Regions from separate parts of the Corallincola platygyrae genome, predicted to be linked through region 2. Evidence: predicted binding sites of a transcription regulator. Region 2 holds the regulator's gene; the other holds the start of a gene.
The links. The regulator ArgR, encoded in region 2, controls arginine synthesis, uptake and breakdown. The targets are predictions, from matches to a motif close to ANTGAATANNTATTCANT.
Positions count from the first base shown of each region.

Region 1: ABEA14_RS14340 (oxaloacetate decarboxylase subunit gamma) is a predicted target of ArgR. The motif match lies at 2,640-2,657, and genes of this name have one in related genera.

Region 1 covers NZ_BAABLI010000016.1:67,214-74,911, reverse strand. The annotation lists gene ABEA14_RS14350 (sodium ion-translocating decarboxylase subunit beta) at 1-501, opposite strand, end outside; gene oadA (sodium-extruding oxaloacetate decarboxylase subunit alpha) at 514-2,295, opposite strand; gene ABEA14_RS14340 (oxaloacetate decarboxylase subunit gamma) at 2,314-2,556, opposite strand; tRNA gene ABEA14_RS14335 (tRNA-Arg) at 3,052-3,128, opposite strand; tRNA gene ABEA14_RS14330 (tRNA-Arg) at 3,179-3,255, opposite strand; tRNA gene ABEA14_RS14325 (tRNA-Ser) at 3,271-3,363, opposite strand; gene csrA (carbon storage regulator CsrA) at 3,533-3,727, opposite strand; gene ABEA14_RS14315 (aspartate kinase) at 3,856-5,085, opposite strand; gene alaS (alanine--tRNA ligase) at 5,107-7,698, opposite strand, start outside.
Region 2 covers NZ_BAABLI010000008.1:502,386-510,083, reverse strand. The annotation lists gene ABEA14_RS07690 (threonine/serine exporter family protein) at 1-306, opposite strand, end outside; gene cgtA (Obg family GTPase CgtA) at 335-1,501, opposite strand; gene rpmA (50S ribosomal protein L27) at 1,664-1,921, opposite strand; gene rplU (50S ribosomal protein L21) at 1,941-2,252, opposite strand; gene ispB (octaprenyl diphosphate synthase) at 2,517-3,488, shown strand; gene mdh (malate dehydrogenase) at 3,552-4,481, opposite strand; gene argR (transcriptional regulator ArgR) at 4,748-5,215, shown strand; gene mnmL (tRNA modification radical SAM protein MnmL/YtqA) at 5,236-6,156, opposite strand; gene ggt (gamma-glutamyltransferase) at 6,250-7,698, opposite strand, start outside.

The DNA of each region.
Region 1 (7,698 bases), on a different contig from region 2:
GATAGCTCCCAGCAGTTCAGGTGCCAAGCGACTTGCCACGAAGATAGCCGTCGGACCATCAGCGCCACCGATAATCGAAATCGCCGCAGCATCTGCCAGAGTAAACTCAAAGCCAGGGACAGCATTCAGTGCAATCGCACCAAACAGCGTGGCGAAGATACCAAACTGGGCTGCCGCACCTAAGAACAACGTCTTAGGGTTAGCAATCAGGGAGCCAAAGTCAGTAAGGGCACCCACTCCCATAAAAATGAGTAGCGGAAAAATACCGGTTTTCACGCCCACTTCGAAGATGTAGTAGAGCAACCCACCCGGCTCGGTAAAGCCGCCCATGGGGATGTTTGCCAGTACGCAACCAAAACCGATCGGTACCAACAACAAAGGCTCAAACTTACGGACGATTGCCAGATAGAGCAGCAAACACCCCACGGCAATCATCACCAGTTGGCTTGGATTAAAATTGGCAATACCAGTGTCTTGCCAAAGGATCTGTAAACCTTCCATTAACTATCCCTATCAGGCCAAACTAAGCAGCGCGTCGCCAACGGCTACTGAGTCACCTTCTTTCACATGGACATCAGCCACGGTGCCACTCTTGCTGGCACGGACTTCAGTTTCCATCTTCATCGCCTCAAGAATAACGACCACATCACCTTCATTCACTTGTTGGCCGGCAGCCACATTTACCTTGAAGATGTTTCCTGCCAGTGGCGCTGGCAATGCCTCACCACCAGTAGCAGCAGGGGCCGCAGCAGGAGCACTTGCGCCAGCTGATGGAGCGATACTTGTCAGAGCACCGTCAGGAGCAACTTCTACCTGATAGACTTTACCGTCTACACGTACGCTGTATGCCTCTGCACCGCCTTTCGTTGGCGCAGCAGTTGGCGCCGCTGCCGCAGGTGCAGGTTCAGAGCCTGGGGCTGGTTCGAACGCGTCAGGGTTACCGCGGTTTTTAAGGAACTTAAGGCCAATTTGAGGGAACAGAGCGTAAGTCAGTACGTCATCAACTTTGGCATCTGCTAGTGCGATACCATCGTCTTTCGCCAGTCCATCCAGCTCGGTGGATAGCTTGTCCAGCTCCGCTTCCAGCAGATCTGCTGGGCGGCAGGTGATGGCCTCACCACCTTCTAACACACGCGCTTGAAGCTCTGCATTGACCGGCGCTGGAGCCGCACCATACTCACCTTTGAGAACACCCGCAGTTTCTTTAGCGATGTTCTTATAACGTTCACCGGTCAGCACGTTCAATACAGCCTGTGTACCAACAATTTGGGACGTTGGCGTCACCAGAGGAATGTACCCCAAGTCTTCGCGTACGCGAGGGATCTCTTTAAGCACATCGTCCAACTTATCAGCAGCGCCCTGCTCTTTCAGTTGGTTTTCCATGTTAGTCAGCATGCCACCTGGGACCTGAGCCAGCAGAATGCGGGCATCGATACCTTTCAGACTTCCTTCAAACTTGGCGTACTTCTTACGCACGTCACGGAAGTAAGCTGCAATCTCTTCCATACCGGAGAGGTCGATACCAGTATCACGATCTGTACCTTCCACGATAGAAACAATAGTTTCTGTCGGGCTATGGCCGTAAGTCATACTCATCGATGAGATGGCAGTATCGAGAATATCAATACCAGCATCGATCGCTTTCATATGCGTTGCTAGGCTAAGACCTGTGGTTGCGTGGCAGTGCAGTGCCAAAGGCAGATCCAGCTCTTCTTTAAGGCGACCAATCAGCTCTTCAGCTTCATATGGTTTCAGCAGACCAGCCATATCTTTGATACAGATAGAGTGACAACCAAGGTCCTGCAGACGTTTACCCATATCCAGCCAGGTATCCAGGGTATGAACCGGGCTAGTGGTGTAGGAAATTGTACCCTGAGCATGAGCGCCCACATCTACAGCCGCTTTTACTGCGGTCTGGAAGTTACGCACATCATTCATCGCATCGAAGATACGGAAAACGTCCATACCATTGGCATGGGCGCGTTCAACGAACTTGGTCACAACATCATCAGCATAATGACGATAACCAAGCAGGTTCTGGCCACGCAGCAGCATCTGCTGCTTGGTGTTTGGCATCGCTTTTTTCAGTGCACGCAGACGCTCCCACGGGTCTTCCCCCAAGAAACGGATGCAGGCATCAAATGTCGCGCCACCCCATGATTCAATTGACCAGTACCCGACCTTATCCAACTTCTCGGCAATGGGCAGCATATCTTCTATACGCAGACGCGTAGCCAAAAGAGATTGGTGGGCGTCGCGAAGCACCACATCGGTGATAGCTAGTGGCTTTTTCATACAGGATCGCTCCTTGTTTTAATCCTTGGTCGAGTTCCGGTACTTATGTACCGCTGCAGTAATCGCTGCAACGATTGAAGGGCTCAGCCCGGGGGCTGTTGCAGTTGGTTTTGGTGTTGCTACTTCCGGCTCCTCACCTCCCGCAATTCGTGCTAACAAATTAACACCAACAACGAGCACGCTAAGGAACAGAAAGACAAATATCATCCCTACGGCCATGATACTGGCAGCATCGAGTAACAGTTCGCTGATACTAGTCATCAGAACTCATCCTGTAATTTTTTTTCAGTTTCCTGACGATAACGCCTAGAAGTACCACGGCATATTGTAAAAATCAAACAAGATCTGCATATCTAGTCACTTTTATGCGCATAAATATTAGGTTTTAAGTGACTAAATCACATAATTGTAATTTTATATGCAAACTTGTGTTCGCCATATCTGACTAGCAGCTGACAGGGTCAAGCTAACGACAAAGCCTACTGAACCGCATGACCCGGATCAAAGCCAACTGGTTAACTTTGCACCAGTTTTAAAAACCATGGCAAAGCGCACATTTATAACTTCAAATAGTTAACTGAAGACCCGACTGGACAGACCAGACAAGCCTGCCATGAAAATAGTGAATTTCCCATGACATGCCACTCAGTTTCTGAATCGTCGAAAAGGGCGTGCGGGCGTAAAGTGGAGAGTATTATTTCCAGAAAGGTTTGTGCAGATACAAAAAAGCCCAGCATAAGCTGGGCTTCTGAATAATGGCGCGCTCGGGAGGACTCGAACCTCCAACCGCCTGGTTCGTAGCCAGGTACTCTATCCAGTTGAGCTACGAGCGCTTGGTGCAGTGACGTAGTGTAGTACATCAATGCTTAAACTGTTTGATTAATGGCGCGCTCGGGAGGACTCGAACCTCCAACCGCCTGGTTCGTAGCCAGGTACTCTATCCAGTTGAGCTACGAGCGCGTTGCACTAAATCAATGGCGGTGAGGGAGGGATTCGAACCCTCGATGGGGCTACAAACCCCATACTCCCTTAGCAGGGGAGCGCCTTCAGCCACTCGGCCACCTCACCTTTAGTGGCGCTGAATTCTAATGAAACTGGCGCCTATGTCAAACACTTTTTAGGGGGTTTTTCTCTGTTCAACACAGATTTAATCTTTATGACCAAAAATGCATCATTTTCCTGTCATAAAACGCACAAAGCCGACTAACGTCGGCTTTGTTTTCAGGGCTGGTTCAGATTAGTAACCGCGGTTACCCTCGTCATCACCTTTCTCTGCCTGAATTCGCATGTAGATCTCTTCACGATGCACAGATACTTCTTTCGGCGCATTAACACCGATACGGACCTGATTACCTTTAACACCCAATACAGTCACAGTGACTTCATCACCAATCATCAGGGTCTCACCAACTCGACGAGTCAAAATCAGCATTCGCTTGCTCCTTCATTCCTTAAACTCTGAGTGGCGGCTCCAGAGCGCCATTAAAACTCAGGATTATTATTAACTTAGCTTATAGACAACTATTCGCTAGTAAAAGTTTAAACTTTCTTACCTGCAGATTACTCCTGCAACGGCTCTTTATCCAGATTAAATGCCGCGTGCAGGGTACGAACTGCCAATTCAAGGTACTTTTCTTCAACTAATACAGAAATCTTGATTTCTGAGGTCGAAATCTGCTGAATATTGATGCCCTCTGCGCCTAAAGACTCAAACATGGTCACAGCGACACCTGCATGACTCTTCATGCCTACACCTACAACAGAGATTTTAGCGATCTGATCATCGCCTTGCACACCTTTCGCCTGCAGCTTGTCTGCGGTTTGCTGCAGTATCTCTTTTGCGCGAGCAAAATCATTGCGATGCACGGTGAACGTGAAATCAGCAGTGTTATCGCCTACTGAATTCTGGATGATCATATCAATATCGATATTTGCATTGCCAATAGGGGCCAAGACAGATGCCGCCACATTCGGCAGATCTGGAACGCCCAAAATGGTTAGGCGAGCTTCATCTCGATTAAAAGCGATGCCAGATACCAGCGGCTTTTCCATATTCAATCCCTCATAAGTGATCAAGGTGCCCTCGCCTTCCTCAAAACTTGAAAGCACACGTAATGGCACATTGTATTTACCGGCAAACTCAACCGAACGGATCTGCAACACCTTCGCGCCAAGACTCGCCATTTCGAGCATCTCTTCGAAAGTGATGGTATTCATTTTACGTGCCGAAGGCTCTACCCGGGGATCCGTGGTATAAACGCCATCCACATCTGTATAGATCTGGCATTCATCGGCACCAATCGCAGCAGCAATAGCTACCGCAGTCGTGTCAGAACCGCCACGCCCAAGGGTAGTGATGTTGTTGTTCTCATCGACCCCCTGGAAACCCGCAACAATAGGCACCACACCTTCTGAAATGCGAGATTTGAGCAGGCTATGCTCCACATCCAGGATCCGAGCCTTACTATGCGAATCGTCGGTCAGGATTTTCACCTGGTCACCGGTAAATGACTGCGCACTGCAACCACGTTTATTTAATGCCATCGCCAACAGAGCAATCGTTACCTGCTCACCGGTAGACACCAGCACATCAATTTCGCGTGCCGGGGCTTCAGGATCAATTGCGTTCGCGAGTCCCAGTAGTCGGTTGGTCTCACCGGACATTGCTGAAACCACGACGACAACATCGTCACCGGCCAAGCGGTGACGAACCACTCGCTCTGCAACTGCCTCAATACGCTCTACAGTGCCAACCGAGGTACCACCAAATTTTTGTACTATGAGAGCCACGTTGCGCTACTCCTTTAGTTGTTACAGGCGTTCACTCAACCATTCATTTACAGACGCCAATGCATCCGGCAATGCAGCCGTGTCACTACCGCCAGCCTGGGCCATATCAGGGCGACCACCGCCCTTACCGCCAACCTGCTGCGCAACCATATTTACCAGTTCGCCCGCTTTCACCTTTGAGGTGAGATCCTTGGTTACACCAACAATCAGGCTAACCTTGTTGTCACCCGGAACGCCAAGTACAACAATGCCTGAACCCAGGCGATTCTTAAGGTCGTCAACCATACCTCGCAGACTCTTTGGATCTGCGCCATCAAGCTGATTTACCAGAACTTTAATGCCGTTAATTTCAACGACTGAGTCGGTCAGGCTGGCACCTTTGTGTTTAGCTAATTCCGCTTTCAGTTGTTCAACTTCTTTCTCAAGCGAACGCATGCGGTCGACAGTCTGACGTACACGATCTGCAATTGAGTGTGTATCACCTTTTACCAGCGAGCTCATCTCTGACATCTGGTTGCCCAGAGAGTGCATCATGTCGATAGCAGCCTGACCTGTCTGTGCCTCTATTCGACGCACGCCCGCAGCAATACCGGCTTCAGATATGATCTTAAAGAAGCCAATATCACCAGTACGCTCAACATGGGTGCCGCCACAAAGCTCGGTCGAGAATTCGCCCATGCTGACAACTCGAACATCATCGTCATACTTCTCACCAAAAAGGGCCATTGCGCCCGAGCGTTTGGCATCTTCGATGTTCATTACGTTTGTCTGAACAGGATTGTTTCGGCGGATCTGCTGATTAACGATATGTTCGATCTGTTGCAGTGTGCCTATGCTCAAACTCTCAAAGTGAGAGAAATCGAAGCGCAGGCGATCAGGGCCAACTAACGATCCTTTCTGCTGCACATGCTCACCCAGTACCTGTCGTAACGTTGCGTGCAACAGGTGAGTAGCTGAGTGGTTAAGTGCAGTCGTCTTACGATAACGCTCATCAACGTCAGCAGTGAGCTCTTCACCCACATAAATCTCACCAAACTCGACGTAACCGTGATGCACGACTGCGTTACCAGACTTCTGGGTATCAGTCACAGCGAAAGCACCATCATTCATTCTCAAAGAACCGATGTCGCCTTTCTGACCACCGCTTTCAGCGTAGAAAGGTGTATGGTCCAGAACCACGATCCCTTCCTGTCCCGCCTGCAGTCGCTCAATGGTCTCACCAGACTTGGTAAACAGTGACACAACTTTTGTGTTGTCGTTCAGCTTGTCGTAACCAACAAATTCACTGCAGTGCTGAACATTCAGATCCGCGTTGTAATCCTTATCAAAACTGCTGGCAGACTGGGCGCGTTTGCGCTGTGCTTCCATTTCTCGATCAAAACCTTCCTGATCGATTGTCAGCTCGCGCTCACGAGCAATATCTGCTGTCAGATCGGCGGGGAAGCCATAGGTATCGTAGAGTTTAAATACCAACTCACCAGGGATCTGCGTGCCTTCCAACTCAACCAGCGCATCATCCAGGATCTGAAGTCCGCGATCCAAGGTACGAGCAAACTGCTCCTCTTCTACCTTGAGTACTTTTTCGATCACCGGGATTTGGCTCTTCAACTCATCAAAAGCTGCGCCCATCTCGTTAGCCAATACCGGAACCAAGCGATTAAAGAAGGCGCCTTTGGCTCCCAGCTTGTTACCGTGGCGTACGGCACGACGGATAATTCGGCGTAAGACATAACCACGGCCTTCGTTTGAAGGCATTACACCGTCGGCAATTAAGAAAGCACACGAACGAATGTGGTCGGCGATCACTCGCAACGACTTGCTTTCCAAATCTTCAGTGCCAATGATCTGCGCAGCGTGCTTAATCAGGGTCTGGAAAATATCGATCTCATAGTTGGAATGCACGCCCTGCAAAATCGCTGCGATACGCTCCAAGCCCATGCCCGTATCAACAGATGGGTTAGGTAGTGGATCCATGGTTCCGTCGGCTTGACGGTTAAACTGCATGAAGACCACGTTCCAGATTTCAATGAAGCGATCGCCATCTTCTTCCGGAGATCCTGGAGGCCCACCCCAAATATGTTCGCCGTGATCATAAAAAATCTCAGTGCATGGTCCACAAGGGCCGGTATCACCCATTTGCCAGAAGTTATCTGACTCAAATTTTTTCTCTGGTGACTTATCACCGATGCGAACAATACGATCTGCAGGAACACCGATCTGCTCGTTCCAGATCTGAAATGCTTCGTCATCAGTCTCGTAGACAGTTACCAAGAGGCGCTCTTTAGGAAGCTTGGCTACCTCGGTCAGAAACTCCCAAGCGTAGTTGATCGCTTCTTTCTTGAAGTAATCACCAAAACTGAAGTTACCCAGCATTTCGAAGAAGGTGTGGTGGCGAGCAGTGTAACCAACATTCTCTAAATCGTTGTGCTTACCACCGGCACGAACACAGCGCTGCGAAGAGGCGGCTCTTACGTAACTACGCTGCTCTTTGCCCAGGAACACATCTTTGAATTGGTTCATACCGGCATTGGTGAACAACAGCGTTGGGTCATCGTGAGGCACAAGTGAGCTGCTGCTCACAAGCTGGTGGCCCTTCGTTCGGAAAAATTCGAG
Region 2 (7,698 bases):
TTTCTCGACCATCACCACCAGGCGGCAGATCTCGCTGACCGTCGTCATGTTGATGCCACGGTCAACGATGCGACGAGTTTTAGTTAAGTATCGTGGGCCGGAGACAGACGTAAGCACGATGGCATTGTGGGAGACAGCCAGGTCCATCCAGTCACAGCCAAGGGCGGTTCCTAACCTATGGGTGAGGGTTTCAACTAACTGGCTTTCGGCGCCGTATTGGAGAAGCAACTGCCCGCCCCATAAAGCGAGTCGAGTTGCTTCTTCATGTTGCTCTAGAGTTAACTGAGCTTTCTGCTGCGATGACATAACTCTGTTCCGTCATGCAAAAAGAGGATTATGGCTTATAGATAATCTCTACATCATGATCGTCGTCGTCATCATCCCAATCATCGTCCCAATCTTCCTCCGCTGCAGCAGCGATTTGAGATTCATGGTAATGGTCCCACTGGAACTCGACCTTGTCGGCTTCTTCGACTTCGGCCAGACGATCACTTGGCAGGGTATCCAGGTATTCCAGGATCTTCCAGCAAAGTGGATCCGTGCCCTCTTTGTTGAACGCAGACATGCGGTAAACGTCGCCTTCCCAACCTAACGCTTCAACGACACGGGCGATGATCTCGTCCGCTTCCTCTTCAAGCACCAGGTCAGTTTTGTTGAATACCAGCCAGCGCGGCTTTTCAGCCAGTTTCGGACTGTACCGTGCTAACTCTTCCAAGATAGTCACGGCACTTTCGGCAGGATCTGAGCCATCGACCGGACAGATATCCACCACATGCAATAAAAGACGGCAACGTTCCAGGTGCTTCAAAAAGCGAATGCCCAGCCCAGCACCTTCTGCGGCACCTTCAATCAGCCCCGGAATATCTGCAATCACAAAGCTGCGATGAGACTCGGGACGAACCACACCAAGGTTTGGTACCAACGTGGTGAAAGGATAGTCGGCAACCTTGGGCTTGGCAGCGGAAACTGAACGGATGAAGGTAGATTTACCCGCATTTGGGAAACCTAACAGACCAACATCAGCCAGTAGCATCAGCTCCATCTTAAGGCTGCGTACTTCACCTGGTGTGCCCATCGTTTTTTGACGCGGCGCGCGGTTGGTACTGCTTTTGAATCGGGCATTACCCAAACCGTGGAAGCCACCTTTCGCCACCATCAGCTTCTGCTCGTGACGAGTTAAGTCACCAATCACTTCACCTGTATCTTGATCGGTGGCGCGGGTTCCTACAGGCACGCGCAGCTCGAGATCACCACCACGCTTACCAGTACAGTTGGCCCCCTGGCCATTGGTACCGCGCTCAGCGCGATGAAAACGTTCAAAGCGATAATCGATCAAGGTATTCAGGTTTTCATCTGCCACCAGATACACGTCGCCGCCATCACCGCCGTCGCCACCATCCGGGCCACCTTTGGGCACATACTTTTCACGGCGGAAACTTACGATGCCGTTACCACCGTCACCCGCTTCAACGCGGATCACTGCTTCATCAACAAACTTCATGGACTGACTCTCGAGGTAACCTGTGTCGAACCGAATGCTCGACCGATATATCTAATACCAACCCGAATAAGAATATGCGGATTGGTATAACCTTAGCACGGCTACAGGCTTCAGAAACAAAAAAGCCCCGCATCACGCGAGGCCTTTTTCAAGCAGCTTAGCTTACTCAGCTACGATGCTTACGTATTTACGGTTCTTAGGACCTTTAACTTCGAACTGAACTTTACCGTTAGCAGTTGCGAACAATGTGTGGTCTTTACCGATACCTACGTTAGTGCCTGCGTGGAACTTAGTACCACGCTGACGAACGATGATGTTGCCAGCCAATACTGACTCGCCACCGAAACGCTTAACGCCAAGACGCTTACTTTCTGAATCGCGTCCGTTTCGGGTACTACCACCTGCCTTTTTATGTGCCATCTGACTCTACTCCTGAAACTTAAGCACTGATGCCAGTGATTTTGACTTCAGTGAACCACTGACGGTGGCCCATCTGCTTACGAGAGTGCTTACGACGACGGAACTTAACGATCTTGATCTTAGCGCCACGACCGTGAGTTACGACTTCAGCAGTAATTTTACTGCCATCAACGTAAGGTGCACCCACCTTGATATCTTCACCGTTGGCAACCATCAACACTTTGTCGAATTCGACAGTAGCGCCGGTCTCTGCGTTCAGCTTTTCTAAGCGAACGGTTTGCCCCTCGGCTACACGGTGTTGCTTACCGCCACTTTGGAAAACCGCGTACATGATTTAACTCCGCTGGTATGCGTGCCTCGACAATCTAATACAGGCCGACAGACACGATTTACTATTCACAATAGGGCGCGCATTCTACTGAAAAGTTTTTAACCGATCAAGGCAAATTTCAGTTTACTGTTGTGTTACTCATGTGTGCCGGAATCGTTATCACATCAGACTGTTTTAGCACATAAATAAAGGCTAGAATCTGCTGCTTTGAAATGGACATTCATGCCCAGCCGCTAAAAATAAACTATTACTCTCAGGAACGAAATGAATCTCGAGCAAATTCGGCAACTTGCCGAAGAAGACATGCAGCAGGTCAACCACGCCATTATGGAGCAATTGGACTCCGATGTTGCCCTGATTAACCAACTCGGCTTCTATATAGTTAACAGCGGCGGTAAGCGACTGCGTCCCCTTCTGACTACATTGGCTGCTCGTGCGCTTGGCTATGAGGGCGAAAAACACCGTGTTTTAGCGGCCATTATCGAGTTTATCCACACTGCGACCTTACTTCATGATGATGTCGTGGATGAATCCACTATGCGTCGCGGCCGCAAAACAGCAAACGCCATGTTTGGTGATCAGGCCAGCGTCTTGGTTGGCGACTTCCTGTATACACGCGCTTTCCAAATGATGGTGACCTTGGATTCGATGCAAGTCATGCACGTATTGGCAGATGCCACCAATGTTATAGCCGAAGGGGAAGTCATGCAGTTAATGAACTGCAACGACCCGGATACAGATGAAGCACGCTACATGGAAGTCATCTACTGTAAGACGGCCAAGCTGTTTGAAGCTGCCACTCACTTAGCAGCAGAACTGGCTGACGAACCAGACACGATAAAAACAGCGATGGCCGATTATGGCCGTTATCTGGGCACGGCATTCCAATTAGTCGATGACTTGCTTGACTACACTGCGGATGCGGATGCACTGGGTAAGAACCTGGGTGACGATTTGGCAGAGGGTAAACCCACCCTCCCCCTTATTAGGGCAATGCAAGTTGGCACAGACGCACAGCGCAAGATAATCCGAGATGCGATTGAGCATGGTGCAGACCCAGCGCAATTGCCGAATATCGTTGCCGCCATTGAATCAACAGATGCGTTTGCCTATACCCGCCTGCGCGCTGATGAAGAAGCCGCAAAAGCGGTCGCTGCACTCGAACACTTGCCTGACAGCGATTACAAAGGTGCGTTGATAGCGCTGGCACGAATAGCGGTACAACGCGACCACTAGTCTTTTGCTGCTCACATAGAAAAGGCGCCGATTGGCGCCTTTTTTTATTGCCTCACAGAATGATTAACCTGCGAATTCAATACCTTTCTGGATATCACCCTGGAGTGTATCCATCATGCCTTCCAGTGCGGTTTGCTCAAATGCACTGACATCACCATATGGCAGTACAGCTTCTACACCTTCTGGACCCAGCTTAACTGGTTGAGCGAAGAACTTGGTGTGCTCACCAGGGCCTTCAACATAGGCGCACTCAACAACGGCTTCGCCTTGCATCGCTTTAACCAGCGACAAACAGAAGCGTGCAGCCGCCTGGCCCATAGAAAGGGTTGCAGAGCCGCCGCCAGCTTTGGCTTCAACTACCTCAGTACCAGCGTTCTGAATACGGTCAGTCAGCGCTGCGATCTCTTCGTCGCTGAAATCCAGACCAAGCTGAGACAGCAATGGCAGAATGGTGACACCACTGTGACCACCGATCACGTTAATATTTACTTCTTCTGGATTCAGGCCCTTGGCTTCAGCAATAAAGGCTTCAGCACGGATCACATCCAGTGTTGTAACACCGAACAGTTTTTTGGGATCGTAAACGCCCGCTTTTTTCAGCACTTCAGCAGCAATTGCTACCGTGGTGTTTACAGGGTTAGTGATGATACCGACGCAGGCTTTAGGGCACTGTTCAGCAATGGCTTCAACCAGGGTCTTAACGATACCCGCGTTAAAGTTAAACAGGTCCGCACGGTCCATGCCCGGTTTACGCGGTACACCTGCTGGGATTAATACAATGTCGGCACCTGTCAGTGCCTGATTCAGACCGTCCTGGCCATAACCTTCAATCGCTACTTGGGTAGGAATATGACTCAGATCCTTTGCCACGCCAGGCGTTACAGGAGCGATGTCATACAGGGCCAGCTCAGAACCAGCTGGAAGTTGTGTTTTCAATAACAAAGAGAGTGCCTGGCCGATACCGCCAGCAGCACCTAATACAGCGACTTTCATTGTGGGTTCCCTTCTTTATGGAGAATCTTAGGAGACTTTAGCTTTTCCGCCCCCATGGGAGCTGAAAAAACGATAAAACAAGGAGGTAGAAAATACAATCAATGTCACACTACCGAGATCACGGATTGAACCCGTAACAAATAGTGCGCAAAGTGCGTAAACCTTGGCTGCCAACGATTATTTTGCAGTCAGCGTTCCGCTCTTGCAGAGAAGTGCAATTTTATGCAGAATGAGTGCATAATTTTTGAATGGTAGTCATTTGAGTAATGAATTACGGTAAACAGGAAGACTTGGTACGCTCGTTCAAGAACCTGTTGAAAGAAGAGTGCTTCGGATCCCAAGGGGAAATTGTCAAAGCGCTGCAGCAGCAGGGCTTCGCCAACATCAACCAATCCAAAGTCTCCCGAATGCTCAGTAAGTTTGGTGCAGTGCGCACACGCAACGCCAAACAAGAGATGGTCTACTGCTTGCCAATCGAGCTCGGTGTTCCCACCACTTCCAGTCAGCTTAAGAACCTAGTTCTCGATATCGACTACAACGAAGTTGCTATTGTTATCCGCACCAGCCCTGGCGCAGCACAGCTAATAGCCCGACTACTCGATTCTTTGGGCAAAGCCGAAGGTATTTTGGGTACAATCGCCGGTGACGACACCATCTTTATCACCCCGACCAGCATTAAAGAGATGGACAAAACTGTGGGTGCAGTGAAGAACCTGTTCGCTTTCTCCAGCTAATCACCAATCAAGTATTTAGGTCAGGCCACAAACCGCTGTTCTGTTAAGCACCCCTGTGGCCCGCTTCGCTTTAATCTCTCTTCTATCAGACGTGGCCCCAACCACTTATCCTGGCACCAATCCGGAGCCAACAGAGTCGGTGGTCTGGCATGGGCCGAGATACGGTGAAACACCACGTTAGCCGGTGTGCGCTGAATCATTTCAGCTGCAATATCTGCGTAACTCTCCTGATCGATGGTCGGCATTCGCCCAGCACGCCAAGCCTTTGCCATCACGCTACCTTCCACAATATGCAGGGGATGTAGCTTTAAGCCATCAACCCCGACATCCAATACCTTGTTCAGCGTGTCCAGCGAATCAAGTTTGGTTTCACCAGGTAGTCCGGCAATCAAGTGAGTACATACTTTCAGGCCGCGCTGTTGGGCCCGCTCGACGGTGTCACAATAGGCAGCAAATTCATGGCCACGGTTAATGCGTTTCAGCGTTTGATCATTCGCCGTCTGCAACCCCAACTCCAACCAGATCTCCTGCCCTTGCGATTGGTAGTCGACAAGCATATCTAACACGCCGTCGGGCACACAATCTGGCCGCGTGCCGACGCACAATCCGACGATATTCTGTGCCGCCAACGCCTCATCATATAGGCGTTGCAATTGCTTCTGCTCACCATAGGTGCTGGTGTACGCCTGAAAGTACGCCAAATATGCATCTGCTTTACGCTTTAACTCGTGCTCCCTTACCACCAACTGCTGTTCAATTGTCTGAATTTTCGCCGACTCATCAACAAAAGACGCCACATTACAGAAGGTACAGCCACCCCGCCCGAGGGTGCCATCACGGTTCGGGCAACTGAAATTACCATGCAAGGACAGCTTTCTGACCTTGTGGCCAAAGCGCTGCTTCAGGTAATGACCAAAGCTGTGAAATAAAGGTGTTTGCATAGCGGCGACATTTTAGTCAGCCAATGAGGAAAAACCCTGCTTGGGATCAAGCAGGGTGATATTCAATAGCCTATCTACAGCAGTCGGTGTGACTTAATAGCCTGCGGCCTGACCATCCTTGCGGGATTCTGACGCACCGTAATACACACCCGACTCGAGATCCCGCATGATCGCCTGATAGCCACCGTACGGTCCCGACGCTTCCTGCAACGTGTGTCCCATCTGAACCAATGCACGTCGGGTATGGGCAGAAAAGCCATTCTCAAGGCTAACGTAACCGCCGTCTGTCATCTGCTCGCCGGTTGGTTGACTGGAGCCGGTATGAAGAATACGTGGTGCATCCCCAGCTTCCTGCAGATTCATACCAAAATCGATCATGTTGATAAGGATTTGAGCATGCATCTGCGGCTGAGTCGCGCCTCCCATCACACCATAACTCATCCATGGCTTACCTTCTTTGGTGACAAAGGCGGGAATAATGGTGTGGAAGGGGCGCTTACCGGGCTCATAGCTATTGAAGTGACCAGGTTCCAGGGTAAACATTTGGCCGCGATCCTGAAGCACAAAGCCCAGCTCCGGAGGTGTCATGCCTGAGCCCATACCACGATAGTTACTCTGGATCAGCGATACCATATTGCCTTCACTGTCAGCTGTCGTCAGATAGATGGTATCGCCGTGATACAGTGCCGGATTACCCGCATCCAGCCGTTTGGCAGCCTTGTTAACATCGATCAGCTTTGCGCGTTCTTTGGCGTACGCCTTAGATATCAACCCTGAGACAGGAAGTTCGTTAAAAGCCGGATCGGCATAGAATTTTGCGCGGTCCTCAAATGCTAATTTTTTCGCTTCAACAAACAGGTGCACATACTCGGGACTATCGAATCCCATTTTGGCAATGTCGTAGGGCTCCAGGATATTCAGGATCTGCAGTGCAGCAATGCCCTGCCCGTTTGGTGGCAATTCCCAAAGATCGTAGCCTCGATAGTTAGTCGACACTGGGGCTACCCAGTCAGAGGTGTGTGTTGCCAGATCTTCATAGCTGAGGAAACCGTCGTTCTGCTTCATATAAGCAGCGATTTTGACTGCGATGTCTCCTTTGTAGAATGCATCACGGCCACCTTTAGCGATCGCTCGATAGGTAGAAGCCAGTGCTGGATTTTTAAAGATCTCACCTTTCTCGGGCATTTTTCCATTAGGCATAAACACCTGAGCGAACCCGGGATACTTTGATAAGCGCGGCCCACTGCGCTGCATGTAATAAGCGATCAGCTCACTGACAGGAAAACCGTTTTCAGCGTACCTGATGGCGGGCGCCAGTAACTTATCCATCGGCAACTTGCCGAACTTGCCATGCAGCTCATACCAGCCATCGACAGTGCCGGGTACTGATACAGGTAATGGACCATATGGCGGTAAGTAGTCTATGCCAAGGGATTGAAGGTGTTCGAGGGTCAAAGATTTAGGCGAGCGACCAGAGGCATTCAAACCATGTAGACGCTGACTTTTTGCATCCCACACAATGGCAAACAGGTCGCCACCAAT